One region of the Qipengyuania sp. Mu-71 genome, then DNA from elsewhere that is predicted to be linked to it. Evidence: riboswitches for the same ligand, from Rfam matches in the RefSeq annotation. Region 1 holds a riboswitch; the other holds the start of a gene.
The links. Region 1 has a riboswitch for cobalamin ahead of V6B15_RS04325 (TonB-dependent receptor plug domain-containing protein). Riboswitches for the same ligand answer to the same signal wherever they lie in the genome.
Positions count from the first base shown of each region.

Region 1 (17,758 bases):
CGCCGCGAAGCCGCCATGCTCAACGAAGCGATCGCTGCCGAAGGGGGCGATTTCGAAGTCCAGCCGTGGGACTGGTACCGCTATGCCAACAAGGTCAAGGCCGAACGCTACGACCTCGACGAAGATGCGATGGCGGAATATTTCCAGCTCGATACCGTGCTCGAGGACGGCGTGTTCTATGCCGCCGAAAAGCTCTACGGCCTGACTTTCCAGAAGCGCAGCGACCTGCCCGTCTATCACCCCGATGTGACGACCTACACCGTGTTCGACCGTGACGGCAGCGAACTGGGGCTGTTCTACTTCGACCCGTTCCAGCGCGAGTCCAAGCGTGGCGGGGCGTGGATGAGCAACTTCGTCGACCAGAGCGATCTGTGGGGCACCAAGCCGGTGATCTACAACGTGCTCAACATCCCCAAGGCGCCCGAGGGCGAAGTGCAGTTGGTCAGCTTCGACAACGTCAACACGCTGTTCCACGAATTCGGCCATGCGCTGCACGGCTTCTTCGCCGACCAGCGCTACGAAAGCCTGTCGGGCACCGCAGTCGCGCGCGACTTCGTGGAGTATCCGAGCCAGGTCAACGAGATGTGGGCGACCTATCCCGAGGTGCTGTCGAACTATGCCAAGCACTACCAGACGGGCGAAACCATCCCGGCTGAAATGATCGAGAAGCTCGAGGCCGCCTCGCAGTTCAACCAGGGCTATGATTTCGGCGAAGTCGTCGAAGCCGCCCTGCTCGACATGAAGTGGGCCGCGCTGTCGCAGGAAGAAGCCGCAGCGATCGATACGCCGGAAGAAGTCAGCCAGTTCGAGCGCCAGTCGCTCGAACAGCTGGGGCTGGAAATCGACCTCGTCCCGCCGCGTTACCGGACGACCTATTTCAACCACATCTTCAGCTCGCCCAGCGGCTATAGCGCTGGTTATTACAGCTATCTGTGGACCGAGATGCTCGACCGCGACAGCCGCAAGTGGTTCATGGACAATGGCGGGCTCACGCGCGCCAATGGCGACCATTATCGCAAGACCGTGCTGAGCACGGGCGGGACGATGGACTATTTCGAGATGTTCCGGAACTTCGCCGGGCGCGAACCCGACGTGACCCCGATGCTCGAAGCGCGTGGCCTGATCGCGGGCGGCGAAGCGGCGGACAGCGAAGCGTCCGACGGCAAGCTGCCGCCGCGCACGGTCAACTGATCACCGGCTGACCAAGGCCCGGTGGAGCGGTTCGCCGATCCACCGGACCGGCACTTTCCAGACGCGCTCGATCACCTGCTGGTCGAGCGCGTCTTCGCATGCGCCATCGGCGGCGATGCGCCCGTGATCGAGTACGACGACGCGGTCGGCATGGTTCATTGCGTGGGCGAGATCGTGCAGCACGAGCACCACGCCCGCCCCGCCCTGTGCCGCCCGCCGCAAATGCCTCAGCAGCGCGAGCTGGTGCGCGATATCGAGCGCGGCGAGCGGTTCGTCGGCGAGGATCCACTGCGGTTCGCCCGCCAGTACGCGCGCGAGGAGGACGCGCGCGGTCTCGCCGCCCGACAGCGACTGCGCACGGCGCTTTTCAAGCTCCCGGATATCGAGCGCGTCGAGCGCGGCATCGACCGGTGCCGCCAGCCGGTCGCCATGCGGCAGCCGGCCGAGTTCGACCAGACTGCGCACGGGCACGTCCCATGCGATTTCATGCGCTTGCGGCAGATAGCCGATACGCCGTGCCCGCTCGCGCAGGGGCAGCGCGGCGATCTGCTGCCGGTCGAGAAACACCGCCCCGTCACCAGCCGGAAGCAGCCCGGCAAGCGCTTCGAGCAGGCTCGACTTGCCCGCCCCATTGGGGCCGCAGATCGCGGTTATCGTGCCGGGTTCGAGGATCAGCGAGACCCGGTCCAACCGCTCGGCGATCGACAATTGTGCCGCCGCCAGCCTCATGCCAGCCCCCGGCGCATACGCAGCAGCAACCACAGGAAGAACGGCGCGCCGAGTAGGCTGAGCGCGATGCCCAGCCGCAATTCGGTGACCAGCGGCAGCACGCGCACCGCGCTGTCCGCCACCAGCACCAGCAGCGCGCCCGCCAGCGCGCTGGGCAGGATCAGCTGCGAGGGCCGCCGATCGGTCAGCGGGCGCACGAGATGCGGCACGATCAGCCCGACGAACCCGATGATGCCCGCCACAGCGACGCTGGCGCCAACGGTCAATCCGACCCCGACGATCAGCAGCCACAGCAAGCGGTGCGTGTCGACCCCCAGCGACCGCGCCACCGGCTCGCCCAGCATCAAGGCATCGAGCGACCGGCCGCTGCGCCACAGCACCGCCACCCCCAGCGCCACCAGCGGCGCGGCCACCCAGACATCGCGCCAACTGCGATCGGTCAGCGCGCCATTGAGCCACATGACGATCTCGCTCATCGCGAAGGCATTGGGCGCCATGCTGATCGCCAGTGCGGTCAGCGCCCCGGCAAGGCTGGCGACCATCAGCCCGGCGAGAGTGAACAGCGCGATCCCGCCGGTCCGGCCGGCAATCGCGGCCAGCAGCGCCATAGCGCCGCCCGCGCCGACCAGCGCAAAGGCGGGGAGCAGATAGGGCGCAGCGGCATAGCCGAACCACAGCGCCGCGACCGCGCCCAGTGCCGCGCCCGGCGCGATACCGAACAGGCCCGGATCGGCCAGCGGATTGCGCAGATAGCCCTGCATGGCCGCGCCGCTCGCGCCCAGCCCCGCACCGACGACGATCGCCAGCACCGCGCGCGGCAGGCGCAATTCGGCGAGGATGAGCGCGGCATTAGGCGTGCTTGCGGGGTCGAGCCAGACCCGCCCCGCCAGCAGCGACAGGGGCAATGCGATGGCCAACAGTCCGGCGAAGATCGCGATCGCGCGGTTCATGATGCGGCCTCCCTGATCGCGGCCAACCGCTCGGCCGCGCGGATGATCGTGGGGCCGCCGCAATAGAGCAGGCTGGTATCGAACCGCGCCCGGTGCATATCGCCCAGGCGGCCGAGAACCGGATGCGACTGACCCAGTTCACCGCCCGCGATCAACAGGACTTCGGGCGGTTCGGCGACGACGTCTTCGAGCGCGACATATTCTGCCTGCGACAGCCCGCGCACAGGGGCGGCATTGGCGAAGCCGGTGCGGACCAGCAGGTCGCTGACCAGTGTCTGCTCTCCGGCGACGATCCCGCCCGGCTGCCACAGCAGCGTGGCGACGCTCTCGCCATCCGCAGGTGCGGCGGCAGCAAGCGCGGCGTCGATGCGGGCGATCAGCCGCGCGCCCGCGGGTTCATCGCCCGCCAGCGCGGCGAGATCGCGGATCTGCTCTTTGCTGGCAGCGACATCCGCAGCGATATCGAAGGTGACGACCTCCATCCCCAGTTCGGCGAGCGCCGCGCGGGTCGCCGGCGCGAGGAAACTGCCCGCGACCACCACGTCGGGATCGAGCGCGAGCACTTCCTCGACCGTCCCGCCGGTCGCCGCGAACCGCGCCGCGACTGCCGCTTCCATCGAGCTGGCGCGCGGGTCCTTGCTATAGTGCGAAATCGCCAGCAACTGCCCGGGAGCCGCAACCTCGGCAAGGATGGCGTCGGTGCAGGGATTGAGGCTGACGATCGTCGGCCCGCGTTCGGGAGGCGGCGCACCGGCCCCGCCCCCCGCGCAAGCGGCGAGCAGCAGGACCCATGCGACGATCAGCGGTTTCACATCTTCGCCCTGATCCCGCCAAACACGCTGCGTCCGGCAGTGCCGTAACCGGCCACCGTCTGGTAATCGGTATCGAAGACGTTCTCTACCCGGCCGAACAGTTCGAGATTGTCGCCGATCCCGAAGGAAGCGCGCAGGTCGAGCAGTTCGTACCCGTCGAGCCGGTTCGTGTTGGCGCCGTTATCCCAGCTGGGACCGACGATGCGCAGGTCCGCGCCCAGACCGAGGCCGAATGCGCTTTGCCAGTCGGCGTAGATCGTCCCGAAATGGTTGGGCCTGCGCGCAAGGTCGAGCCCGCTGGTACGGTCCTCGGCATCGACATAGGAATAGATCCCCGCCAGCCGCAGCCCGCGCAGCAGGTCGATGCCGGCTTCGGCCTCGACACCCTGCGCCCGCGCGCGCGCCGTGTTGAGATAGACCCCCGACGGGCGCTCCGCAGTAAAGCCGAAACCGATCAGATTGTCGCTGTCGCGGCGAAACCCAGTAAGCGCCAGATGCAGCCCCGAACCGCGCTGGCCCTTCTCGACACCCAGATCGTAGCTGGTGCTTTCCTCGGGCTCGAGCTCGGTGTTCCCGTAGAAGGACAGCAGCTGGTACAGCGTCGGCGCCTTGAAGCCTTCGCCCACGCTCGCGCGCAGCCGCCAGTCGCTGCCGAAGCCATAGCTGACATCGCCGCCGAAGCTGACATGCGTGCCGAACTGTTCGTGGTCGTCCACGCGCGCCCCGGCATGCGCTGCCAGCCGCCCCATCACCCAGCCAAGCTGCGCATAGGCGCCGCTGATCTCGGTTTCGGCCGAAGCATCGAAGCTGGTTTCGAACGCAGTCCATTCGTGGTCGCCGCCAAAGGCCAGCGCCAGTCCGCCCAGCAGGCGGTATTCGCCGCGCAGCGAAACGCGTTCTGAGCTGCCGTCGCTGGCGAAGGTTCCGGTGCCTGCGCCATTGCGATTGGCGCGTTCGGTGTCCGAACGGCTGTAGGCGGCGCGCAGCGTGAGATCGTTGCCGTAATAGGCCAGCCCAACATCGCCCCAATAGCGGGTGGTCTTCTGCGTATCCTCGGTATCGGCCAGCACATAGGTGGGTGCGGGGAAGCCGTCGATCTCGACTTCGCCCTCGGCGAAATTGCCATGTGCGAACAGCTCGAGGCTTGGCGTCAGATTGACGAAGGCGGTCGTGCCCAGCGCGAATTGCTGCGAACCGTCGGCCTCGGTGCCCGAAGCGGCGGCGGAAAAGCCATCGGTTTCGTACCACGAGCCGGTCAGGCCGAAGAACACATCGTCATTGCCCGCGCCCGCCGCCGCGCTGGCGAAGAGCGTGTCGCGCGCGCCGAACTCGACGCTGCCGGTCAGACCGCGCTCGGTCCGGGTCGAGACATCGACCACGCCGCCCACGGCTTCGGAGCCCCAGATGGTGCTGTTCGAACCGCGCAGCACATCGATCTTGCCCGCAGTGCCCAGCAGCAGATTGCCGAAGTCGAACCCGCCCGAGGGGCTCGCCTGGTCGGCCACGCGCACGCCATCGACCAGCACCAGCAGCTGATCGGCACTAGCCCCGCGTACATTGACGCTGGTGACCGTGCCGATCCCGCCGCTGCGCGACAGCGACAGGCCCGGAACCCGGTTCAGCGCACGCACCGGATCGGCGCCCTGGATGGTCTCGATTTCGGTGCGGTCGATGACGGTGACCGACTGGCCGGTGTTGCGCAGATCGGTGCCAAGGCCATTGGCGGTAACCGTGATCACCGCCGCATCGCGCGGTACTGCCGCCGAAGCATAGACTTCGGCCGGCGTGGCCCCGTCGGCATCCTGCCGGTCGACGATCTCGGCCAGCGCCTGTTCGCTCGGGCTCTGCGCCAATGCAGTAGCGGGAATGGCCGAAGCCGTCAGGAAAAACAGATATTTATACACGTAACCTCCTATCATAGACGAATCGCCGTCCATGACGGGAGGGAGCAGAATCGCTCCTTCCACGTTTGCCTACGATACACCCCGCCCGCGGCCGAACGACGGTCATGGGCAGGTCTCCTGGCTCCCGGATCGACGCTTTCCCGCCGCCTTCCCGGACGCAAGGCCCAGTGGCATGTAGCGGGATCGCTCCCCGGTCACAGTTGCGGGGGCAGCGGAGGGTTTGCACCTCCTTCCCTCTTCGGGCCTGCGCGAACAGGCCAACCCGTGACTCGGCCGCCCGACTAACGCGCGATGCCGCAATGCACAAGACGATCCTTCGTTAAGCACTATCTGGTAGTTATATGGCAACCGCACCTTACGTCCCGATGCGGGATGGTGCGCCCGTCCGGCTATGGATATGGACCAGGCTGGGCTATTGCAGCGGACAAAAGCAGGAAGCGAATTGCGTCAATCGAAGGCCAGAGCGGATCGAAGCAGGCGTGCCCCGCGCGCCCCGTCCGCACGCGCCAGGCGGTTCGAGGCGCGCCGCCAAAAGCGGCGCAAGCTGGTCTCGCGCGGGGCGCTGCTCGCCGGGGCGATCGCATTGCCGACGGTTGCCGCGCAGGGCGAATGGGCGGATCTGAAAAGCGCGATGGGGCTTGCCGAGGAACGCGTCGCCTTCGCCCCCATGCCGTTCGAAACCCCGGGTGACAGTTTCCCCGGCTCGGCCTTCTATTATCTCGAGGATGCCCCGCGCCTGGCGATCGATGTGAGCGACCTGCGCCAGAGCGAGGGCACGTTCGAAACGGTCGAATTTGCCGAAAGCCACGGGGCGGGCGCCGCGGCGCAGGCGTTCCGCCAGGCGGGCAGCGGGCTCGACAAGGCCCGCGCGCTGCAATGCCTGTCGATGGCGGTCTATTACGAGGCGGCCAGCGAAAGCTACGCCGGGCAGCAGGCGGTGGCGCAAGTCGTGCTCAACCGGGTCGCGCATCCGGCCTATCCGGCCAGTATTTGCGGCGTGGTGTTCCAGGGATCGGAGCGCACAACCGGCTGCCAGTTCAGCTTCACCTGCGACGGATCGCTTCGCCGCACGCCCGCCCGCCAGGCCTGGGCGGTGGCGCAGTCGGTCGCGCTGGGGGCGCTGGCGGGCGAGGTGTACCAGCCGATCGGGCTCGCGACGCATTACCACACCAATTACGTGAACCCCTATTGGGCAGCGAGCCTGGATTTCATCGGCGCGATCGGCGCGCACCGGTTCTATCGCTGGAAGGGCGGCGCGGGCACCGCGGGCGCCTTTACCGATGCCTATGCCGGCAGCGAACCGCTGGCTGCACCCAATGTCCGGCGGGCGGAACTCGATGTACCGGGTCCGGTGGCCCCTGCCCCGCCGTCGAACGACACGATCAGCCTCGGCGCGGCGTCGACGGCCCCTGTAGGCGCGACGGGTGCGACGACTGCCGTCCCCGCGAGCACCAAGCTGCCGCAATCGGGGCGCGTGAAGGACGAATATGCCAATTCGGGCAAATGGATCAGCGAGCCGGGCCGGAAGTAACCGTGTCGCTTGCGCGGAGGCAATCCTTTACGTCTTCACAACCATGCTGCGGAACCGAAGCTTAGCGGTGGCCGGGTAGGACAGAATGATCCCCCAGCCGCTTCACAAGGATAGAGGCATGCCCCTCCATTTCGCCGCCGCTCGTTCCGCCGCGCATTCGCCGATCGCCCGCGCCTTGGCGAAAAAGGCGCTCGCCCGCGCTGCCAACGACAATGGCGATGCGGCGCATATGCAGGCGGAAGCCTCGAGCTTCGACCATATGATGCGCGCGGCGCTGCGGCACTTTGCCGAACACGGCATGGGCGCCGCCGAAGCCGCGCGGCAGCAGGCCGAACAGGCGCATTTCACCGGCGATACCGAAGCGTATGAATGGTGGCTGGGAGTCTGCCGCACGCTCGACCGCCGGCTTGCCGAAAGCCTCGAGGGATCGATCGCGATCGACGCGCTGCTCGCCCGCTAAGCCGCGGCGCAGCCGGGGTAAGCATTCTTCCGGAGGTGACATACCCGCCCGCTTAGGTGCTCATGGGCGCAAATCCGTGCCAGCAATGCACGCTCGCGTCGCGGCGCTCGCCCCGTGGCGAGCGGCAGCCCAGCGAGGCCACAAGGGATTCGCGATCTGCAATCCCGTTTGCCCGCACCGCCAGCATATCCTTGAATTCGCGCGCTTATTGCAACTGCGAACCATTTGCAAACATAGTTTGGGGGCTGCAAGCATTGGCGGTTGCAATCCCTCCGGCGCGGGCCTAGGGCGCAACCGCAATCGACCGGGTGCCATGCCTCCTCTGCGGGACACTTGACGCATGGCCCAGTTTCGGTCCGGGTATCATCTCTGTCCCGCACGGCAGGAACAAGGACCCTCATTTCCATGGCACGCAAGAAGATCGCCCTTATCGGCTCCGGCATGATCGGCGGAACGCTCGCCCACCTCGCGGCGAAGAAGGAAATGGGCGACATCGTCCTGTTCGACATCGCCGAAGGCATGCCGCAGGGCAAGGCGCTCGACCTCAGCCAGTGCGGCCCGGTCGAAGGCTTCGACGCCAAGATCACCGGCAGCAATGACTATGCCGACATCGCCGGCGCCGACGTGGTGATCGTCACCGCGGGCGTGCCGCGCAAGCCCGGCATGAGCCGCGACGATCTGCTCGGCATCAACCTCAAGGTGATGAAGTCGGTCGGCGAAGGCATCAAGAACAACGCGCCCGACGCATTCGTCATCTGCATCACCAACCCGCTCGACGCGATGGTCTGGGCGCTGCGCGAATTTAGCGGCCTGCCGCACAACAAGGTTGTCGGCATGGCCGGCGTGCTCGACAGCGCGCGCTTCGCCACCTTCCTCGCCTGGGAATTCGACGTCTCGGTCAAGGACGTCAACGCCTTCGTGCTCGGCGGCCACGGCGATACCATGGTCCCCGTGACCAGCTACACCACGATCAACGGCATCCCGGTCAACGACTTCGCCAAGATCAAGGGTGTCTCGGAAAGCCGCATTGACGAAATCGTCGATCGCACCCGCAAGGGCGGCGGCGAGATCGTTGGCCTGCTCGGCAACGGTTCGGCCTATTACGCCCCCGCCACCAGCGCGATCGCGATGGCCGAAGCCTATCTCGGTGACACCAAGCGCATCCTGCCCTGCGCCAGCTATGTCGATGGCAAATACGGCCTCGATGGTCTCTATGTCGGCGTGCCGACGATGATCGGCGCGGGCGGCACCGAAGAGGTGATCGAAATCGAACTGTCGGACGAAGAGAAGTCCAACCTCAAGGTCTCGACCGATGCGGTCGAAGAACTGCTCGAAGCCTGCAAGGGCTTGGACAGCTCGCTGGCCTGAGCGAGACGATGCGGAAGCTCTTTTTCCTCCCCGCCCTGCTGCTCGCCGCTCCCGCCGCGGCGCAGCAGGAGGCAGCCACCGCACCGCACGTCGCAGAAGCGATCGCCGCTTGCCAGGCAATCACCGAAACCGATGATGTGCGATACGATAATTTGCCCCCGATGGAGTGGGACAATGCCAAGCGGCGTGGCGCACGATCGCAGCGTGTGTTCAAGGGACTTTACCAGAAAGAGGGCAATAACACGCTGATCGTCGTTGCGAACGAGCAACTCGAGGCCAAGACCTGCGTCGTGCAGGCCTTCCTTCCGGACACCGCTTCCTACGTCCCCCTGCTGCAAGAGGTTTCGCAGTCGATCGGCATGCCCGAACAGCAGGACGGTTACAGCTATTTCTGGACGATCGCGGGCCATACGGTCCGGGTCGATCCCGCGGGTGATGCAAAGCGCCCGTTCGCCCGTTTCGAAATTTCCGCAATTCCCCAGGAGAGTGCCGAATGAGTATCCTCGTCGACAAGAACACCAAGGTCATCACCCAAGGCATGACCGGCGATACCGGTACGTTCCACACCGAGCAGGCGCTCGCTTACGGCACGCAGATGGTTGCGGGCGTGACCCCCGGCAAGGGCGGTAGCGAGCATATCGGCCTGCCCGTTTATAACACCGTGTCCGAAGCCAAGGCCGAAACCGGCGCGACCGCTTCGTGCATCTATGTCCCGCCGCCCTTCGCTGCGGATTCGATCCTCGAGGCGATCGATGCCGAGATCGAACTGATCGTCGCGATCACCGAAGGCATTCCCGTGCTCGACATGGTGCGCGTCAAGCGTGCGCTCGAAGGCTCGAAGTCGCGTCTGATCGGTCCGAACTGCCCCGGCGTCCTGACCCCCGGCGAATGCAAGATCGGCATCATGCCCGGTTCGATCTTCAAGAAGGGCAGCGTCGGCGTTGTCAGCCGTTCGGGCACGCTGACCTATGAAGCCGTGCACCAGACCACCATGGTCGGCCTCGGCCAGACCACCGCAGTCGGCATCGGCGGCGACCCGGTCAACGGCACCAATTTCATCGACGTGCTCGACCTCTTCCTCGACGATGACGACACCAAGTCGATCATCATGATCGGCGAAATCGGCGGCAGCGCCGAAGAGGAAGCCGCCGAATTCATCAAGCAGGAAGCCGCCAAGGGCCGCGAAAAGCCGATGGTCGGCTTCATCGCCGGACGTACCGCGCCTCCGGGCCGCCGCATGGGCCATGCCGGCGCCATCGTTTCGGGTGGCCAGGGCGGCGCCGACGACAAGATCGCCGCGATGGAAGCTGCGGGCATCCGCGTCTCCCCCTCGCCCAGCGAACTCGGCACCACGCTCGACGCGCTGCTGAAGGAACTCGCCTGACGGCCAGCGCGGACGGCCCCCTGTTTCGGGACCGTCCGCGCGGCTGAGGCATTGCCATAGAGAGCCGACAGCAGGTCGGCACGAGAAGGTGACCCGGATGGGCAACGAAAGCCACGATTTCCTCCCCGAGCTGGGCGACCAGGAAGGCCCGCAGCAGGGCCCGAGCTGGGGCAACCCCCGCTGGCTTGCCGAAGTGGTCGACAGCGAGGCGGATCTGACCGCCGCGCTCGATCCCACGCAGATGCGGCTGGCGGTGGACAAGGCGGCGGAAAAGACGGGCAAGGCGCTCGATCCCAAGGCGATCGAGCAGGCGGCGGACGATTCGATCCGCGCCATGCTGCTGGTGCGCCTCTATCGTGTGCGCGGCCATCTGGCTGCCAATCTCGACCCGCTCGGCCTGTCACACCGCGAAGTGCCCGAGGATCTGACGCTCGAATGGCATGGCTTTGGCGGCCAGGAAGACCGCGAGGTTTATGTCGGCGGCGTGTTCGGCTTCGAATGGGTCAGCATCGGCGAGCTCTTCGACGTGCTGCGCGCGACCTATTGCGGCAATGTCGGCCTCGAATACATGCATATCTCGGACACCGAGGAACGCCGGTTCCTGCAGGACAAGTTCGAGACGCCCGAAGACACGATCCAGTTCACCCCCGAAGGCAAGAAGGCGATCCTCGCTGCCGTGATCCGCGGCGAGCAGTACGAGAAATTCCTCGGCAAGAAATACGTCGGCACCAAGCGGTTCGGCCTCGATGGCGGCGAATCGATGATCCCCGCGCTCGAAGCGGTGATCAAATATGGCGGCCAGCTGGGCACGCGCGAGATCATCTACGGCATGGCCCACCGCGGCCGGCTCAACGTGCTCGCCAATGTCATGGGCAAGCCGTACAAGGTCATCTTCCACGAATTCTCGGGTGGCAGCGCCAATCCCGACGATGTCGGCGGTTCGGGCGATGTGAAATACCACCTCGGCACCAGCACCGACCGCGAATTCGACGGCATCAACGTGCATATGTCGCTGGTGCCCAACCCCAGCCATCTCGAAGCGGTGAACCCGGTCGTGCTCGGCAAGAGCCGCGCACAGCAGGCGATCCGCGACGATCTCAAGCAGCACGAGCAGGTCCTGCCGGTGCTGCTCCACGGCGATGCGGCCTTTGCCGGCCAGGGTATCGTGTGGGAGTGCCTCGGTTTCTCGGGCGTGCGCGGCTACAACACCGGCGGCTGCCTGCACTTCGTCATCAACAACCAGATTGGTTTCACCACCAGTCCCCAATTCGCGCGTTCCTCGCCCTATCCCAGCGATGTGGCGAAGGGTGTGCAAGCACCGATCCTGCATGTGAACGGCGACGATCCCGAAGCGGTGACCTTCGCCTGCAAGCTGGCGGTCGAATACCGCCAGACCTTCGGCCGCGACATCGTGATCGACATGTGGTGCTATCGCCGCTTCGGCCATAACGAGGGCGACGAACCCAAGTTCACCCAGCCGCTGATGTATGACGAGATCCGCCAGCACCCCAAGGTCAGCGAGATCTACTCCGCGCGCCTCGAGGAAGAAGGCGTGATCGAGAAGGGCTTTGCCGACGGGCTGAGCGCTGAGTTTATCGACCACCTCGAACAGGAGTTCGAAGCGGCCAAGGATTACAAGCCCGACCAGGCCGACTGGTTCGGTGGCCGGTGGTCGGGCATGAACAAGCCCGCCGATCCCGAGACCGCACGGCGCAATGTCGAAACCGCGCTCGAGAAGAAGCTGTTCGACAGCCTCGGCCGCACGCTCACCTCGGTGCCCGACGACCTGACCATCCACAAGACGCTGGGCCGCGTGCTCAAGGCCAAGGAGGAGATGTTCTCCAGCGGCGAAGGGTTCGACTGGGCCACTGCCGAAGCGCTCGCGTTCGGCAGCCTCGTCACCGAAGGCTTCGGCGTGCGCTTGTCGGGCCAGGATTCGGGGCGCGGCACGTTCAGCCAGCGCCACGCGGTCTGGGTCGACCAGAAGGACGAGCGCAAATACATCCCGCTGACCACGCTGCCGCATGGCAAGTTCGAGGTCTATGACAGCCCGCTGTCCGAATATGGCGTGCTCGGCTTCGAATACGGCTTCGCCATGGCCGATCCCAAGAGCCTGGTGATGTGGGAAGCGCAGTTCGGCGATTTCGGCAATGGTGCGCAAATCGTGATCGACCAGTTCATCGCCGCGGGCGAGGTCAAATGGCTGCGCGCCAACGGCCTCGTCCTGCTGCTGCCGCATGGCTACGAAGGCCAGGGGCCCGAGCATAGCTCGGCCCGGCTCGAGCGGTTCCTGCAGCTGTGCGCGAACGACAATATCCAGGTCTGCAACATCACCACGCCGGCCAATTACTTCCACGTCCTGCGCCGCCAAATGCTGCGCAGCTTCCGCAAGCCGCTGGTCATCATGACGCCCAAGAGCCTGCTGCGCCATCCGCTGGCGAAGTCGGATGCGGCGGAATTCATGGGCGATCAGCACTTCATGCGGATCAAGTCCGACATGAAGGATATTGCCGACGAGAAGGTCAAACGGCTCGTGCTGTGCAGCGGCAAGGTCGCCTACGACCTGATGCAGCGCCGCGACGAGGCAGAGCTTGAAGACGTCTCGATCGTCCGGATCGAGCAGCTCTACCCCTTCCCCGGCGAACCGCTGGCCGTGCGTCTCGAACGCATGACCAATCTCGAGCAGATCGTCTGGTGCCAGGAAGAGCCGAAGAACAACGGCGCGTGGTTCTTCGTCGATCGCCTGATCGAGGAAGCCGCCGAGGCCGCCGGCAAGACGGGCATGCGGCCCTGCTATGCGGGCCGCGAAGTCGCTGCCTCGCCCGCCACGGGTTACGCCAGCCGCCACCAGGTGCAGCAGGAAGCCCTCGTCAACATTGCACTCGGACTCAACGGCAGCGCGCCGAACGTCCGCAGTGACTGCAAGTAACTCGGGAAAGCGAGATTATGGCCACCGAAGTCAAAGTTCCCACGCTGGGTGAATCGGTCAACGAAGCGACCGTCGGCGAATTGCTCAAGAAGGTCGGCGACGCGGTCGCGGTCGACGAACCGATCGTCAGCCTCGAAACCGACAAGGTCGCGGTCGAGGCCCCCTCGCCCGTCGCCGGTGTGATCAAGGAATTCAAGGTCGCGGTCGGCGACACGGTCGAGATCGATGCGGTCATCGCGGTGATCGAGGAAGGCGCTGCGCCTGCCGCCAAGGGTGCCGAAGCCGGCCGGGCGCAGGAAGAACGCGCCGAAGGCAAGCAGGAACGCGCCGATACGCCCGCCCCCGCCTCCGCCGCCTCGTCGGACGCCGCACAGACGCTGTCGCCCGCGGTGCGCCGCGCAGTGCTCGAACACGGCGTCGACCCCTCGACCATCAAGGGCACCGGCAAGGACGGCCGCCTGACCAAGGAAGACGTGATCGCAGCGGCGAATGCCAAGCGCGATGGCGGCGCGGCCCCGACTGCATCCTCCGCTGCACCCGCTTCCACCGGTGGCGAGCGCCGCGAGGAACGCGTCAAGATGACGCGGATGCGCCAGACGATCGCCAAGCGGCTCAAGGGCGCGCAGGAAAACGCCGCGCTGCTCACCACCTTCAACGATGTCGACATGTCGGCGGTGATGGAAGCGCGCGGCAGGTACAAGGACCTGTTCGCCAAGAAGCACGACATCCGGCTCGGCTTCATGGGCTTCTTCGCCAAGGCCGCCTGCCTCGCGCTGAAGGACGTCCCCTCGGTCAACGCCTATATCGAAGGCGACGAGATCGTCTATCACGATTATGTCGACATCTCGGTCGCCGTGTCGGCACCCAACGGCCTCGTCGTCCCGGTCATCCGTGACGCGCAGGACAAGGGTTTCGCGCGGATCGAGAAGGACATCGCCGATTTCGGCAAGCGCGCCAAGGACGGCACGCTGACGATGGACGATATGAAGGGCGGCACCTTCACCATCTCCAACGGCGGCGTGTTCGGCAGCCTGATGTCGACGCCGATCATCAACCCGCCGCAGAGCGCCGTGCTCGGCCTGCACCGGATCGAGGACCGCGCGGTAGTGGTCGATGGCGAGATCGTCATCCGCCCGATGATGTATATCGCGCTGTCCTACGACCACCGCCTGATCGATGGCCGCGAGGCGGTCACTGCACTCAAGATCATCAAGGAAGCGATCGAAGATCCCACCCGGATGCTGATCGACCTTTGAGGAAGAAATAATGGCTGAATACGACTACGATCTCTTTGTCATCGGTGCAGGCCCGGGGGGCTATGTCGCGGCAATCCGCGCGGCCCAGCTCGGCCTCAAAACCGCTTGCGCCGACAGCCGCGATACGCTGGGCGGGACCTGCCTCAACGTGGGCTGCATCCCGTCGAAGGCGATGCTGCACGCATCCGAATATTTCGACGCGGCGAGCAATGGTTCGATGGCCGCGCTGGGTGTCGACGTCACTCCGAAGCTCAATCTCGAGCAGATGCACGCGCAGCGCCGCGATGCAGTGAAGAGCCTGACCGGCGGGATCGAATTCCTGTTCAAGAAGAACAAGATCGACTGGAAGAAGGGCCATGCCACCTTCCAGGACGCGCATACGGTCAAGGTCGGCGACGAAACCTTCACCGCGAAGGACGTGATCATCGCCACCGGCTCTTCGGTCACCCCGCTGCCGGGTGTCGAGGTCGATAATGACAAGCAGATCGTGGTCGATTCGACCGGTGCGCTCGAACTGAAATCGGTGCCCAAGAAAATGGTCGTCATCGGCGGCGGCGTGATCGGGCTCGAACTCGGTTCGGTCTGGCGTCGTCTCGGCGCTGAGGTGATCGTGGTCGAATATCTCGACAAGCTGCTCCCCGGCATGGACGACGATGTCCGCAAGGAAGCCGCCAAGATCTTCAAGAAGCAGGGTATGGAACTGCGCCTGTCGACCAAGGTCACCGGCTGCACCGTCAAGGGCAAGAAGGCCACGCTCACGCTCGAACCCGCCGCGGGCGGCGAAGCGGAAACACTCGAAGCCGATTGCGTGCTGGTCTCGATCGGGCGCCGCCCCAATACCGAGGGTCTTGGCCTCGACGCGATCGGGCTGGAAACCAACCAGCGCGGCCAGATCGAGATCGATCACGATTTCCGCACCAAGGTCGACGGCGTATGGGCGATCGGCGACGTGGTCCCTGGCCCGATGCTGGCGCACAAGGCCGAAGACGAAGGCATCGCCTGCGCCGAGAATGTCGCCGGGCAGACGGGCATCGTGAACCACGATCTCATCCCCGGTGTGGTATACACCTGGCCTGAGTTTGCCGGTGTCGGCCTGACGCAGGAAGAAGCCATCGAGAAGATGGGCGGCGACAAGTCCAAGGTCAAAGTCGGCAAGTTCCCGATGATGGCCAACAGCCGCGCCAAGACCAATCACGAACCCGACGGCTTCGTGAAGATCATTGCGGAAGCCGAAAGCGACCGCGTGCTCGGCGTTTGGGCGATTGCCAGCGTTGCCGGGACGATGATCTCGCAGGCGACGCAGGCGATGGAATTCGGCGCTACATCCGAAGATATCGCCTACACCTGTCACGCCCACCCGACGCATTCCGAAGCGATCAAGGAAGCGGCTATGGCGGTTCAGGGCAAGCCCATCCACGTCTGACCGGATGGCGAAGTCAGCGGCCCTTCCTGCGACAAGCGAGGGCCGCTGAATGGCCGGGCGCGCGGCAATCGTCCTCGCGCTCGGCACGCCCGTTCTGGCGGGTCTGATCTTTCTTGCTGTGGGCAGCGCTCCGCTGGCCTATCCGGTCGGCAATGCGCTGGCCCTGTTGCTGGCGTTACCGGTTGCAGCCCTTGTGCGGATACGCCTGACCGGCAGCCGCCAACGTGTGCTGGCGGTGCTGCTGCTGGCGCTGCTGTTCATCCCGCTCCTCAGCGGCCCCCACCTCAACGGCATAGCGCGCTGGCTGCCGCTGGGGCCGGTCACGCTGCATGCCGGTGCGCTGGTTGTTCCGGCACTGGTGGTGCTGGCGGCGCGGGACGCGGAGTACGCCCCGCCGATCCTGCTGGCAGCGCTGCTCGCGGCCAGCCTGCAGCCCGACGCGGCGACCGGCCTCGCGGTGATGATGACCGCCATCGGGCTCTACAATGCGAATGGCGACTGGCGGATGGTGCCGGTGGCGGGGATCGCCTTTCTCGCCAGCATCAGCGCGGGGCTGCGCGGCGAATTACCCGCCCAGCCCTTCGTCGAGCGCGTGCTGGTCGACCTGGCGCTGCACCAGCCATTTGCCGCGCTCGGTCTCGCCGCCGCATTGCTCGCCAGCTTCCTGCTAATCGCTCACGCGCTTCCTGCGGAGAAACCCGTGCGCCATGCGCTGGCGGGCTCGCTGTTCGGCTTTTCGCTCGACGCGCTGGTGTCTAACTATCCAAGCGTGCTCATCGGCTACGGCGCCGCGCCGATCCTCGGATACGGGCTGGCACTGGCGCTCGCGCGAAAGGCCCCTCAGACCCCGTCGGGATAGACCGGCGCGATATCGACCGGGATGTCCGCCATCGCCGCGAACCGCGAATTGGCGGCATCGTCGAGCACCGCATGGCGATCGAAGAAGGCCTTGGTACCCGCATAATCGCCGCGCGCCTGCAGCATGAGCTGCGCGCTCAGCAGATCGCGGATGCCCGCTTCCATCGCCGCGTAATCCACCGTGTACCGCTGCGCCGCGCCATCCCAGGCGAATGCACCCTTCTCTTGAAGATAGCCATATTGCAGCTTGGCGCCGCGGCCATGCGCGCTTTCGGTGCCGAACCGCATCGAACGGAACAGGCCGGTGAAATAGGTCGAGAACAGCTCGGGCTTTTCCGCGGCGGGGATTTCGCCCTTCTCCATCATCAGCAGGATGTTCCAGATGCCCATCACATCGGCCTTCGATTCCTCGAGCGCCGAATACTGGTCGCGCAGTTCCTCGTTCACCGTGGTCTGCCGGCCATCGACGGTGATCGTGCCCGGCCCGAGACTGTGCGACAGCTCGTGGAACAGCGTGTTGGCTTCCATGTATTTCTTAGCCACCAGCGCTGCCTGGTCATCCTTGAGCACGACATCGGCCATCGGGGCGAGGATACGGTCGTATTTGGCGCCGAGCACATTGGCCAGGATCACCTTCTTGGCCCCCTTCGCCTCGCGCACGCGCTCGTCATTGGGCAGGTTGAAGGCGATGGTCTGCGTGCCCGGGACATTGTCGCCGCCGCCATGGACCTGATCGGCTACTGCAATGGGGCTTTCGAACCCGCGCTGGAAATTCTTGTCCGCGTCGGGGATGGGCAGGTTCTCTTCCATCGTCCGCAGGTAGTTCTTGTACTTCGCCAGCGCGGCGCTTTCTTCGGGATTGCGCAGCGTCACGAAGCTTTCGAAGGCGGTCTTGGTACCGTACAGCCGGTCGGTATAGACCTCGTAGGGACCGATCGCGACCTCGATCGGCGTATCCTGTAG
Region 1 is NZ_JBAJHR010000001.1:845,284-863,041, reverse strand. It holds gene V6B15_RS04345 (M3 family metallopeptidase) at 1-1,191, shown strand, start outside; gene V6B15_RS04340 (ABC transporter ATP-binding protein) at 1,192-1,920, opposite strand; gene V6B15_RS04335 (FecCD family ABC transporter permease) at 1,917-2,870, opposite strand; gene V6B15_RS04330 (ABC transporter substrate-binding protein) at 2,867-3,682, opposite strand; gene V6B15_RS04325 (TonB-dependent receptor plug domain-containing protein) at 3,679-5,586, opposite strand; cobalamin riboswitch at 5,677-5,867, opposite strand; gene V6B15_RS04320 (cell wall hydrolase) at 6,029-7,117, shown strand; gene V6B15_RS04315 (hypothetical protein) at 7,236-7,577, shown strand; gene mdh (malate dehydrogenase) at 7,983-8,945, shown strand; gene V6B15_RS04305 (hypothetical protein) at 8,954-9,442, shown strand; gene sucD (succinate--CoA ligase subunit alpha) at 9,439-10,329, shown strand; gene V6B15_RS04295 (2-oxoglutarate dehydrogenase E1 component) at 10,427-13,258, shown strand; gene odhB (2-oxoglutarate dehydrogenase complex dihydrolipoyllysine-residue succinyltransferase) at 13,276-14,514, shown strand; gene lpdA (dihydrolipoyl dehydrogenase) at 14,525-15,937, shown strand; gene V6B15_RS04280 (hypothetical protein) at 15,987-16,796, shown strand; gene V6B15_RS04275 (dipeptidyl-peptidase 3 family protein) at 16,778-17,758, opposite strand, start outside.

Region 2 (11,600 bases), on a different contig from region 1:
ATGGCACGCAATCGCCGTGCCGGAGTATTTGTAAGCTGTCGGCAGATGATGAGGTCTGCATGGGCTGTGGCCGGACGCTGGATGAGATCGCGCGTTGGTCCGGTATGGCGTGCGACGAGAAACGTTCCGTAAACCGGGCGGCAGCGCGGCGACTAGACGAGGGCTTCACCTGATGGCTTCCGTTCACCTCGTCCTCGGGGGCGCTCGTTCGGGCAAAAGCCGGCACGCTCTTGCGGCAGGCAGTCGATTGCAGGGACCGCACATATTCATCGCCACCGCTCAGGCTTATGATTCCGAAATGACAGAGCGAATTCAAAAGCATCGCGAAGAGCGTGACGAGCATTGGCGGACGGTCGAGTCACCAATCGAACTTGCGCATACGATCGCTTCGCTAAATGAGGGAACGATACTTATCGACTGCTGCACTTTGTGGCTGTCGAACGTGATGCTAGCGGAGCGGGACATCTCCAGCGAAACCGCTGCTCTGATCGACAGCATCACATGCGCAACAGCGGATATCGTGCTTGTCAGTAACGAGGTCGGGTCGGGGATCGTCCCCGAGACAAAGCTCGGCCGAGACTTCCGCGATGAGCAGGGAAGACTGAACCAGCGGCTCGCCGAAATCGCCGACACGGTCGAGCTTGTGGTCGCCGGGATACCGTTGCGGCTCAAGGGTTGAGGGCTTCCGCAAGTCGATCAAACTGCGCAGTATCGGCCGGAAGCCCTATGCGCAGGTGATGATCGTCCCCCGCAAATCGCCGAACGGCGATGCCATGGCGGGCCAGCTTTCGCCATAGAGCAGGTGCATCGGATGCCTGGACGAACCGGAAAAGATCGGTTCCGCCGCGATCATTCAGGCCCGCCGACGCGATCAATGTCCGCAGCTCGTGCATCCGCAGCGCCAAATGTTTGCGGGTTGCCGCCTGCCATTCAACATTTGCATAGGCTGATTTGCCGATAGCCAAGGCCGGTCCGGAAACATCCCAGCCGCCGAGCCTTTCCCCAATTTCGCGCAGAACATCGGGTGGAGCTAGCACCGCACCCAGCCGGAGCCCTGCCAGGCCGTAGAATTTGCCGAAGGATCGCAGCACTATCAGCGCCCGCCTCCCGGCAAACGGAGCGACGCTTTTCGATGGATCGAGATCGGCATAGGCCTCGTCCACGATCAGCCAGCCGCCGCGCTTCGCGAGTCGGGCCCGCGCGTGTTCGATCCGCTCGACAGGCCAGCAATGCCCATCGGGATTATTGGGATTCACGAGCACCACGACATCGGCCTTTTCGACCAGCTCCAGCGGATCCAGCCTTTTTACGACGCTTGCGCCGTCAGATCGCCAGCTTTGCGCGTGATCGGCATAGCTTGGAGCGCGAACCGCCACCGTTTTCGCCCGCAGGATCGACGGCAGTTGGCGGATGGCGACCTCGGTTCCCGCAACCGCGCGGCAGTAGGCAGGATCGCATCCGAACGCACCAGCCATGGCGCTCTCGCAGCTCGCGCGGGCTATCTCGCCCGGCAGCCGTGTCCATGCATCGGTCGGCATCTGGGGCAACGGATAGGCAGCCGGATTGATACCGGTGGACAGGTCGATCCATGGCAGGGGCGCATCGGGAAATGCCCGCGCCATCGCATCGATCCGCCCACCATGGCCGGAAACGAGATCGGGATCGCTCATAGCAAGTGAGCCCATCCAAGCGCAGCTAAAAGCAGAGCGGCGGCAACGACGACCCGCTGATAAAGAGCCAGCGCACGGCGAATATCGGCCGCGTCCGGGTCGCCTGCTTCGGCGTTGAGCCATGGCTCTTCGCTCGTCGCCGCGCCATAGGCTCGTGGGCCAGAAAGCCTGATGCCAAGGGCCCCTGCCATCGCCGACTCCGGCCATCCTGCATTGGGAGAACGGTGCTTGCGGGCGTCGCGAGACATCACCTTTATGGCCCGACCCGAACCAGCACAGAATGTGAATAGGGTCCCCGTCAAACGTGCGGGGATAAGGTTGGCGAGGTCATCCAGCCTGGCGGCGACCTTGCCAAAAGCTTCATATCGCGCATTGCGATGGCCGATCATCGAATCGAGCGTGTTGATCGCCTTGTAGGCAAACAGGCCCGGCAATCCCAAAAGCGCCCCCCAGAACAAGGGCGCGGTGACGCCATCGGAGGTGTTCTCTGCAAGGCTCTCGATAGCAGCTCGAGCGATGGCGGCCTCGTCAAGCTCAGCAGTCTCGCGACCAACGATGCGGCTGAGCGTGCACCGTGCCGCATCGATCCCCGCGCCCTCGAAGGCGCTGGCCACGTCCGCGACGTGATCGTGCAGCGAACGTGCGGCAATCAGGCTGGAGGCAAGAAGAGCCATCAGCACGAAACCTACCCACCCATCAGCCAGGACCAGCTGGATCGCCAGTCCAAGCAGGGCTGCAAGCGCCACCAGAAACAGTATTACGAGACCGCCCATCGCGACCCGCGCGGACCTGCTCCATGCTTCTCGATTGCCCAGACACTCCGCCCGCTCGACCAGCCAGCCGAACCAGCGCACCGGATGCCCGATCCGTCTGTCCAGCGCGTCCGGCCAGCCGAGCAGGGCTTCTACCGCCAGCCCTGCGAGCATGATCCAAGCGGCCATCACCGCGCCAGCGCCAACAGAGCATCCACGTCGAGGGCCGCCCCAAGCCCGTCGGCAAGCTCGTCCAGCGCACTTTCGACACTGTCTTCGTAGTCGAGCGTGCTGCTCCGACCGCTGCACAATCGCTCGAGCCAGCGAGAACGAAACGCATCGCTCGCGAACACGCCGTGGAGATAAGTGCCGATCAGGCGGCCACCTCCCGCGATCGCGCCATCGCAGCTGCCATCCTCGAGCTCGCAGAATGGTCTACTCAGCGCAGGGCCAAGCGAACGACCGGTGTGGATCTCGTATCCTGTCACGTGGTCGCCATGGGCGATCGTGGTTCCGCTCATGGGGCGAACCACTTTCTCGAGGGTCATCATCGTCGTCATATCGAATAGGCCAAGACCGTCCGCCGATCCTGCCAATCCATCTGCCGCGTCGGCGTCTTCGATCCGCTTGCCCAGCATCTGAAACCCGCCGCACAAGCCGACAATGTGCGCTCCCGTGCGCCAGGCGGCGACGATGTCATGGTGCCACCCTTGGTTCCGCAGCATCGCGAGGTCGGCCAAGGTAGACTTGGTGCCCGCGAGAATAATCGCATCCGCCTCTCGCGGAATTGGCTGGCCGGGGGGAATGAAACGGACTTCCACATCCGGCTCGGCGCGCAGCGGATCGAGATCGTCGAAGTTGCTGATCCGCGACAGCATCGGCACGGCAATAAGAATGGCACCGCTTTTCAGTCTGGCTTGGTGCAGCACGACAGCGTCTTCTGCGGGCAGCCGCGCGGCACATTGCAGCCATGGCACGATGCCGAAGCAGCGCCAGCCGCTACGGTCTTCGATGAAGCGCACGCCATCTGTAAAAAGGGTCTGATCACCCCGAAAGCGATTGATGACGAAGCCTGCGATCATCTCGGCATCATCTGCCTCGATGACGGTTCGGGTGCCCACAAGCGATGCGATGACCCCGCCACGATCGATATCGCCGACCAGCACTACGGGAACGTCGGCAGCGCGCGCGAAGCCCATATTGGCGATGTCGCCCTTGCGCAGGTTCACCTCGGCCGGGCTCCCCGCGCCCTCGATTATGACGAGGTCGTGCGCCGATTTCAGGCGGTCGAATGCCTCGATCACCGAGGGAAGCAGGCTTCCCCGATTGGCCATATAGGCCGCCGCTTCCTCGCTGCGCAGGGCTTTCCCATTAAGCACGACTTGCGCACGCCGATCGCCTTCAGGCTTGAGGAGCACGGGATTCATATCAGTCGATGGATCGAGGCCTGCTGCTCTTGCCTGCAAGGCCTGCGCCCGACCGATCTCGCCGCCACCGGGGCAGGCTGCGGCATTGTTCGACATATTCTGCGGCTTGAACGGAGCGACCCCGATCCCCCGGCGCGCTGCGATCCGGCATAGCCCGGCAACCAGCAGCGACTTGCCGACATCCGATCCGGTGCCCTGAAGCATGATCGCGCGCCCGGTCATGCTACGTTATGCAGGGCCGGAGATTTCGAGCCGGGTATGCGCGCCGTCGCTCAGAACCTGAGCGTCGATGCCAAAGACATCGCGCAATCGTGTGGCTGTGAAGGTCTCCTGCGGCGTGCCGTTTGCGACAATTCGGCCTTCGTGCATCCAGAGAACCTTGGAGGCGTAGCGCAGCGCGAGGTCGAGATCATGAATGACCGTCAGGACACTGCGTCCAGCGCGCGTCATGTCGGCGAACAGCTGCATGGTCTGATGCTGGTAGCGCGGATCGAGTGCGGCGACGGGTTCGTCCGCCACAACCAGTGGAGTTTCCGCTGCAAGCGCCCGGGCCAAATGCACGCGCGACAATTCGCCGCCCGAGAGCGTGTCCGCAGCGCGTTCCTCGAAGCCGTCCAACTGGCATACTCGGATCGCGCGCTCCACCGCCTCGCTGTCTTCCTGCGACAAGCGACCAAGGGCAGCGCCATATGCGAACCGCCCGAGCGAAACGACATCGCGAACCGGCTGAGGCCAAACGAGCGGACGCGCTTGCGGCAGATACGCAACGCGGCGAGCGCGCGCTACCGGCGAAAGCATTTCCACCGCCGTTCCATTGATCGAAGAGCGTCCCGCGTCCTTTTCCAACAGGCCTAGCGCAAGACGCAGGAGGGTCGTTTTGCCCGACCCGTTTGGCCCTATGAGCGCGGTCAGCTCGCCCGCGCCGAGAGCAAACGCGGCGTCGGCGATCAGAACCCTGCCGTCGACCGAATAGCCGAGGCCTTCTGCCTCCAGCAGCGTCATGCCAGCCTCCTGCGCGCGGCGATCCATATGAATACTGGGGCGCCCAGCAATGAGGCGACGACGCCGAGCTTCAGCTCGCTATCGGTCGGCAGCACGCGCACGCCGATATCGGCGAACACGAGGATCAGCCCGCCGAGCAGGGCGGAGGGCACCAGTAGCCGCGCGGGATCGTAGCGAAGGAAGGGCCGCACAAGATGCGGTGCGACGATTCCGACGAAGCCGATTGCTCCGGCCAGCGCGACTGCGGCGCCCGTTGCCAGCCCCGCGCCGACAATCACCGCCAGCCGTTGCCGCTGGAGATCCAGCCCCATTCCTTCGGCCGCCTCGTCGCCAAGGGCAAGCGCGGATAGGCCGCGACGGGAGGCCAGCAGAATCGCGACCCCGATCGCCATGAATGGCAGAGCAAATAGCAGGTCGTCGAAGCTGCGATTGTCCACCGTCCCCAACATCCAGTTGACCATGTCCGCGAGGCTGAAGGGGTTGGGAGCAAGGTTCATCAGCAAGGCCATGATTGCCGCCGAGAAACTCGAAAGACCGACGCCGATCAGAATTAACGTAACGACGGAACGCGTGCGGATGGCGGCGAGCGCCACCAGTAGCGTAGCGATCAGCGCGCCAGCTACTGCCGCCAGCGGCAGCACCAGCGGGCCTGCGGTTGCCAGACCGAAATAAAGCACGAAGGTCGCGAATAGTGCGGCGGTGGCCGACACGCCGAGGATACCCGGCTCGGCCAACGGATTTCGCAAGAGGCCCTGCAAGGCCGCGCCGCTCATGCCCAGCGCCGCTCCAACGAAACCTGCGGCGAGGGCGCGCGGCAGGCGGATTTGCCAGACGACCAGTTGATCGCCCTGGCTCGACTGGAATGCGAGAGCGCCCAGCACCCGGTCAAGCGGCAAGGGCACCGATCCCAATGCGACCGAGAGGACCAGTGCGCCCACAAGGCTTGCCAGCAATATCGCCACTACCCGGTTCATTGCGCGCCTTCCTTCCCTTCTGCGAGCGCCTCTACCGCATCGATCAGGAACCAGCCCCCGCATGAGGTCCAGGCCCCTTCCAGCGGCACGACTGGCAATTCGCGCAATTGTGCCCGCGCCACCGGATGACGCGCCGCGCTCCAGTTATCGACGTGGTTGGTCTTGCTTTCGAAAAAGGCTGCCGCGATCACGTCGGGCCGGTCATAGGCGAGCCGTTCCAGTGGCAGTGGGTTCCAACCCGGTCGATTCTGAAAATTTCGCAGGCCCGCCGCGACAAACAGTTCATGCACCAGAGTGCCTTCGCCCGCGGTTACGCCTGCCGGGGTCATGTAAAGAACTTCGCGTTGAGGACCGGACCTCTCTGCAAGTGCCTTCAATCGCCGATCCATATCGGCAACGAGCTTTTCGGCCTCATCCGGTTTGCCAAGTTCGGTGCCCACCCGCAGCACCTCATCCCGCACTTCGGCAATCGATTGGGGGAAGCCGATCTGCACGACCGGGACTCCCGGCTCCTTCATGAAATCGGCGATATCGTGCCCGCCACCGTAAGTTCGCACCACCAGATCGGGTTGCAGTGCCAGCACATCTGCCGTGCGCGGACGGACCGTGGGGATCCCTTCGGCCGCCGCCCGCATGTAGGAAAAGCGTTTTCCCGCATCGGGCGACAGCGCAAGGATATCCTCGCGGTCCGCGAACTTCAGGACATACTGGTCGGCGCAGTAGTCGAGGCTGACGATGCGTCGCGGCGCGTCCGCTCCCCGCTCCGCCACCTGCGCACAGGCCGAGAGGAGGCACGCCAGCGCCGCGAGGGTCGTCCGAACCATCGATTACATCCGGTAGCGCACGCCGCCGAACACCGCACGACCAGGTTGGCCGTAGCGGAAGATCGTTTCATACTGCTCGTCGAACAGGTTCTCGATCCGACCGAAAATTTCGATCTGCTCGGTAATGCCAAAGCTCGCCCGAATATCGGTCACCACATAGCCATCGAGGCGGGTGGTGTTGGTGGCATTGTCGAAGCTGTCGCCCGCCACGAACACGGTGGCACCGATGCCGATGCCGTTCTCCATGCGGTAGTCCGCGACCAGACTGATCGTATCCTCCGCACGTCGTGGCAGGCGATTGCCGTTCACATCGTTTCGGGCGTCGATGGTGGTGTAGTTAAGCGCGACGTCGAAGCCATCGGTCGGACGCAGCGCCAGACCGAATTCCCAGCCATCGGCACTTGCGAGTGCGATATTGTCGTATGTGCCGAACGGGCGTGGATTGGCCGGATCCTGACACGCCGGGATCGGATTGCCGGTGCAGCCGACAAACGCGATCAGATTAGTCGCGTCGCGTTCGAAATAAGTGACGCCTACCTCGGCCCGTCCACCGAGGAAATTGTGCGTTATACCGACGTCCCAGTTTTCCGATTCCTCGGGCTCGAGATCGGTATTTCCGAAGTCGCTGAACAATTGGAACAGCGCAGGCGCTTTGAAACCTTCGCCATAACTGCCGCGCAGCACGGTATCGCCGCCGTTGGGCGAATAGGCACCGCTGGCAGCGAAGGTTGTATTATCACCGTAGGTTTCGTGATCGTCGTAGCGAACGCCACCAGTCAGCGAGAGCCCGTCCAACGGCGTCAAATTGAGCTGGCCGTAGACCGAGTTGATCCACACATCATCGCCAATCGCGGGCGCACCGAAACTCGAGCTGAGATACTCCGATTCCTCGCGCTCTGCGCCGAAAACGAGCTCGGCTATGTCGGCTGCGTCGAATACGCCCTGATATTCGTAGCGAAGGTTCTCACCGAAAGCGTCGAAGGTTTCGGAGTTGGTATCGAAGCTGAAATTCCGTCGGTCGATCCTGGTGTATGCAATCCCCAGCCGGTTGCGGAAACGTCCATCCAGGAAGTTGGCATTGATCCCACCATAGCCGACCAAATCGTCGCGGTAGGAAACCTCGTTGGTATCGCCCAAGCCCGTCGCCGTGAAGCCATCGATTTCGGTCTCGCTGTCGGCATAGAAACCGCGCAGATCGATCGAGAAATTCTCGCCCAGCGCGATATCAAACTTGGCGTTTGCGCCAAGGCTTTCGAACCCGTCCGGCTCGGTTCCACCGCGCGCCTCGCTGAATGCGGAGATGCCATCAGTGCGATAGTAATTGCCGCCAACACTCACCCCGACAGGGCCGAACTTGCCAGAAACGTTGCCGACGAGTTCCGCAGTGTCGCGCTCACCATATTCGGCACGCGCGAACACGCCGAGGTCCTCGGTCGGCTCGCGGGTAATCAGGTTCACCACTCCGCCGATCGCTTGGCTGCCGTAGAGCACGCTTTGCGACCCACGCACCACTTCGACCCGCGCGATGTTGCCGGTGAGGGCAGGGCCGAAGTTGAAGCCGCCACCGGTCGAGGACGGGTCGTTGAGCTTTACCCCGTCGATCAGGACGACGGTCTGGTCGCTTTCTGCGCCGCGGATTGAAACGCTCGTGCTGGTGCCGATCCCGCCATTGCGGTTGAATGTAACGCCGGGAACCGTGCGCAGAATATCGAGAACCTCGCTCGGCTGACGGTTCACGATCTCCTCTTCCTCGATCACGGTGACCGATTCACCGACCTGGCTGATCGCACGTTCGGTGCGGTTGGCAGTGACAACGATCGTTTGGGAGTTCACTTCCTCGTCTTCGGGAAGATCGACCGACTGAGCGAACGCGCCGGTCGAACACAGAGCCACGGCCGATGCCGCGACGGACACATAGAATGCGGTTTTCATTGAAATATCCAAAGCCAGCCCACGCGGAGGCTCCGGTGCCCGCATGGTAAACTCGACAGATGGCCCGCCGCCGCTCGAAATGAGCCGCGACACCGGAAACCGGCCTGGCTGTCGTTACTTCGGAAAAAGAATTTTCCTGTCCCACTGGGCTGGACCCGGCCCCGGACGAACGACGCGACGGCAGGTCTCCTGGCTTGCCGATCAACGTCTTCGAACCGTCTTCCCGGCGCCACCCACTGCAGGGCTTAGCCAGTGACATGCTGGTTCGGGACTCCTGGCTCACAGTTGCGGGCACAGCGCCGGTATCTCACCGGCTTCCCTCTTAGCTCCAGGCGATTTATCACCTGCAGCACCGTCTGATCGCGCCAATGCGCGGCATAAACGCCGCTGTCAATCCTTGCAGACTAGAAGTCGATCCCCTGCTGGGCACGAATGCCAGCGCGATAGGCATGCTTGGTCTCGGTCATCTCGGTGACGGTGTCGGCATAGTCGATCAATTCGGGCTTCGCATCGCGCCCGGTCAATATCACTCGCGTATCGCCCCGGCGTTCAAGGGCATCGATGACGGCTTGGGGCGTGAGGTAGTCGTAGCGCAGCGCAATAATGATCTCGTCGAGCACAACCAGCGCGTAGTCACCATTCGCAATCAGTTCGCCCGCCTTTGCGAGCGCCTTCTCGGCAGCCTCGATATCGCGATCCTTGTCCTGTGTATCCCAAGTGAAACCATCGCCCATAACGTGCCAGTCAACCAAATCCGGGAAGCGCGCGAAAAACTGCTTTTCGCCCGTCTTCCATTTCCCTTTGATGAACTGCACTACGGCGACCTTCTGGCCCCACCCAAGCGCACGAGCGATGACGCCGAAGGCAGAGCTCGACTTGCCCTTGCCGTCGCCGGTGTGGACCAGCACCAGGCCGCGCTCCGGATCTTTTAGCTCGCGCCGCCGCTTGGACTGGGCAACCTGCAGTTCCTTCATCCTCGCTGCATGCGTTTCTCTGTCGGTATCGCTCATAGTGCCTCTTTCGGTTCGACGGTCAGGAACTGGCCGAAGCCAAGTTGGATTTCAAACGGGTTTGCACGGCCCAGAACAGCGCTGGCACATCGAACGACGCCGAGATGCGTGACGGCGAGGATATCGGCATCGCAACTCGCCGCATCGCGTAGATAGGCCCGCACCCGCTCGGTCATCTGCGCCACATTCTCACCGCCATGTGGTCGCGCCCCTTCGACATCTTCTGCCCACGCATCGATTTCACCACGCGGAATGGCGTCCCAAGCCTGCATTTCCCAGTTCCCGAAATCGATCTCCATCAGTCTCGGGTCGGCGTGGATGGGAAGGTCGAAATGCGCGGACAGCTGCTCAGCCAGCGCATTGCATCGGGTCAGCGGACTGCTGTCGATCCGTGCGAAGCGGTCGGGCAATGCGGTCACGAGTGAGCGGAGGCTTCCCTCGCCAAGGGCTCGAGCGGGAACATCCGACCGGCCGTAGCATATTCCCGCAGCGATCTCGGGCTGGCCGTGGCGCAGCAGGATCAGAGCCATGCGATCAAGCCTAGGTAGAAGCCGACTTCGCTGATCTGCTGCACAGCGCCAAGGCAATCGCCCGTATAGCCACCCAGCTTGCGCTCGAAGACCAGCCGCGTCAAACCATGGCCGACACACAGACTAACCAGGCCGCACAGCACGGCGCTGGGCCCAAGAACGGTCGCGCCGATTGCGACCGCGGCAATCCCGGTGAGTGTCGCCAGCACCAGCGGAGCTGCTCCGATCCCCTTGGCAACCGGTTTCGCGATCCCGTCGGCGCGTGCATAGCGACTGGTCGCAATCACGATCACTGCCGACAGGCGCGAGGCTCCGTGCGCCACGGGCAGAGCGGCAAGGGCGAGCATGAAGGGCAATTGGGATAGCGCAGCGATTTTGAGCAGCAGGATGAGGAACAGCGCCGCCGCTCCGAACGTTCCGAGCCGGCTGTCGCGCATGATCTCCATCATCCGCTCGGCTGTCGGCGCGCCAAGCCCATCGAACAGGTCGGCCAGCCCATCTTCATGGAAGGCTCCTGTCGCCAGCAGCGTGGCTGCGGTCCCGAAGATTGCAGCGACGAAAGCGCCGCCGATTGTCCAGCCAAGTGCGAAGCCAGCCGCTCCGATGGCGCCGATTGCAAGTCCGACAAGCGGATAAAAGCCGGGTGCGGCCTCGAAATCGCGCTCGTCCAGCTTGGCTGTGGGCAATGGAATCCGCGTGAGAAACACCCACGCGGCAAGCAATGCGAAGAAGGGGCGTTTCATGAAGCCGGAGTAGCGCCGGAAACCCCGGCTTGCGAAAAACTCGCCATTCCGAACAGCGATAGCGCAGCGCGGATCATCGGCACGGCAAGCAATGCACCGGTGCCCTCGCCCAATCGCATGTCCAGATCGAACAAGGGCTCGGCTTCCAACCAATCGAGCAACGCCCGATGTCCGTGCTCGGCCGAGCGATGCGCGTAGACGAAAGCCTTTTCGCAGTCCGGCTCGATCGCCCTTGCAAGCGCGGCGGCAGCGGTGGCGATAAACCCGTCGACGACCACCAGCTTGTCCGATGTCCCGGCACCGATCATCGCGCCCGCCATGGTGCCGATCTCGAAACCGCCGACCTCGGCGAGCGCCTCGATTGGCGCGAGCTCTCCGGTGCGCGCCGCCGCGCGTTCGAGTATCTCTCTCTTATTGGAGAGACCGGTATCGTCGAGACCCGTGCCGCGTCCGACCAACTCGGCGACCGAAATGAAACTCAGCTTGTGCGCCAGCAGGGCCGCTGCGGAAGTGTTGGCAATACCCATCTCGCCAAAACAAACTATCTTGCTCCCGATGCCGCTCGCAAAATGTCGTCCTTGCGTGATTGCCTTGCTCGCCACCTCTGGACTCATCGCAGGCCCCGTAGAGCTGTCGGACGTGCTTCGTCCGAGTGCCATGTCGATCAGTCCATCACGTTGCGCTGGCAAATGCATGATCCCACAATCGACGACAGTGACCGGTATGCCGAACTGCG
Region 2 is NZ_JBAJHR010000004.1:1,399-12,998, reverse strand. It holds gene V6B15_RS15035 (DUF1289 domain-containing protein) at 1-173, shown strand, start outside; gene cobU (bifunctional adenosylcobinamide kinase/adenosylcobinamide-phosphate guanylyltransferase) at 173-679, shown strand; gene cobD (threonine-phosphate decarboxylase CobD) at 669-1,670, opposite strand; gene cbiB (adenosylcobinamide-phosphate synthase CbiB) at 1,667-2,611, opposite strand; gene V6B15_RS14980 (cobyric acid synthase) at 2,611-4,071, opposite strand; gene V6B15_RS14975 (ABC transporter ATP-binding protein) at 4,078-4,851, opposite strand; gene V6B15_RS14970 (FecCD family ABC transporter permease) at 4,848-5,825, opposite strand; gene V6B15_RS14965 (ABC transporter substrate-binding protein) at 5,822-6,595, opposite strand; gene V6B15_RS14960 (TonB-dependent receptor plug domain-containing protein) at 6,653-8,581, opposite strand; cobalamin riboswitch at 8,744-8,953, opposite strand; gene cobO (cob(I)yrinic acid a,c-diamide adenosyltransferase) at 8,986-9,591, opposite strand; gene cobC (alpha-ribazole phosphatase family protein) at 9,588-10,121, opposite strand; gene cobS (adenosylcobinamide-GDP ribazoletransferase) at 10,112-10,864, opposite strand; gene cobT (nicotinate-nucleotide--dimethylbenzimidazole phosphoribosyltransferase) at 10,861-11,600, opposite strand, start outside.
Region 2: it holds a riboswitch for cobalamin, as region 1 does, so the genes downstream of both, V6B15_RS14960 (TonB-dependent receptor plug domain-containing protein) here and V6B15_RS04325 (TonB-dependent receptor plug domain-containing protein) in region 1, are expected to answer to the same signal.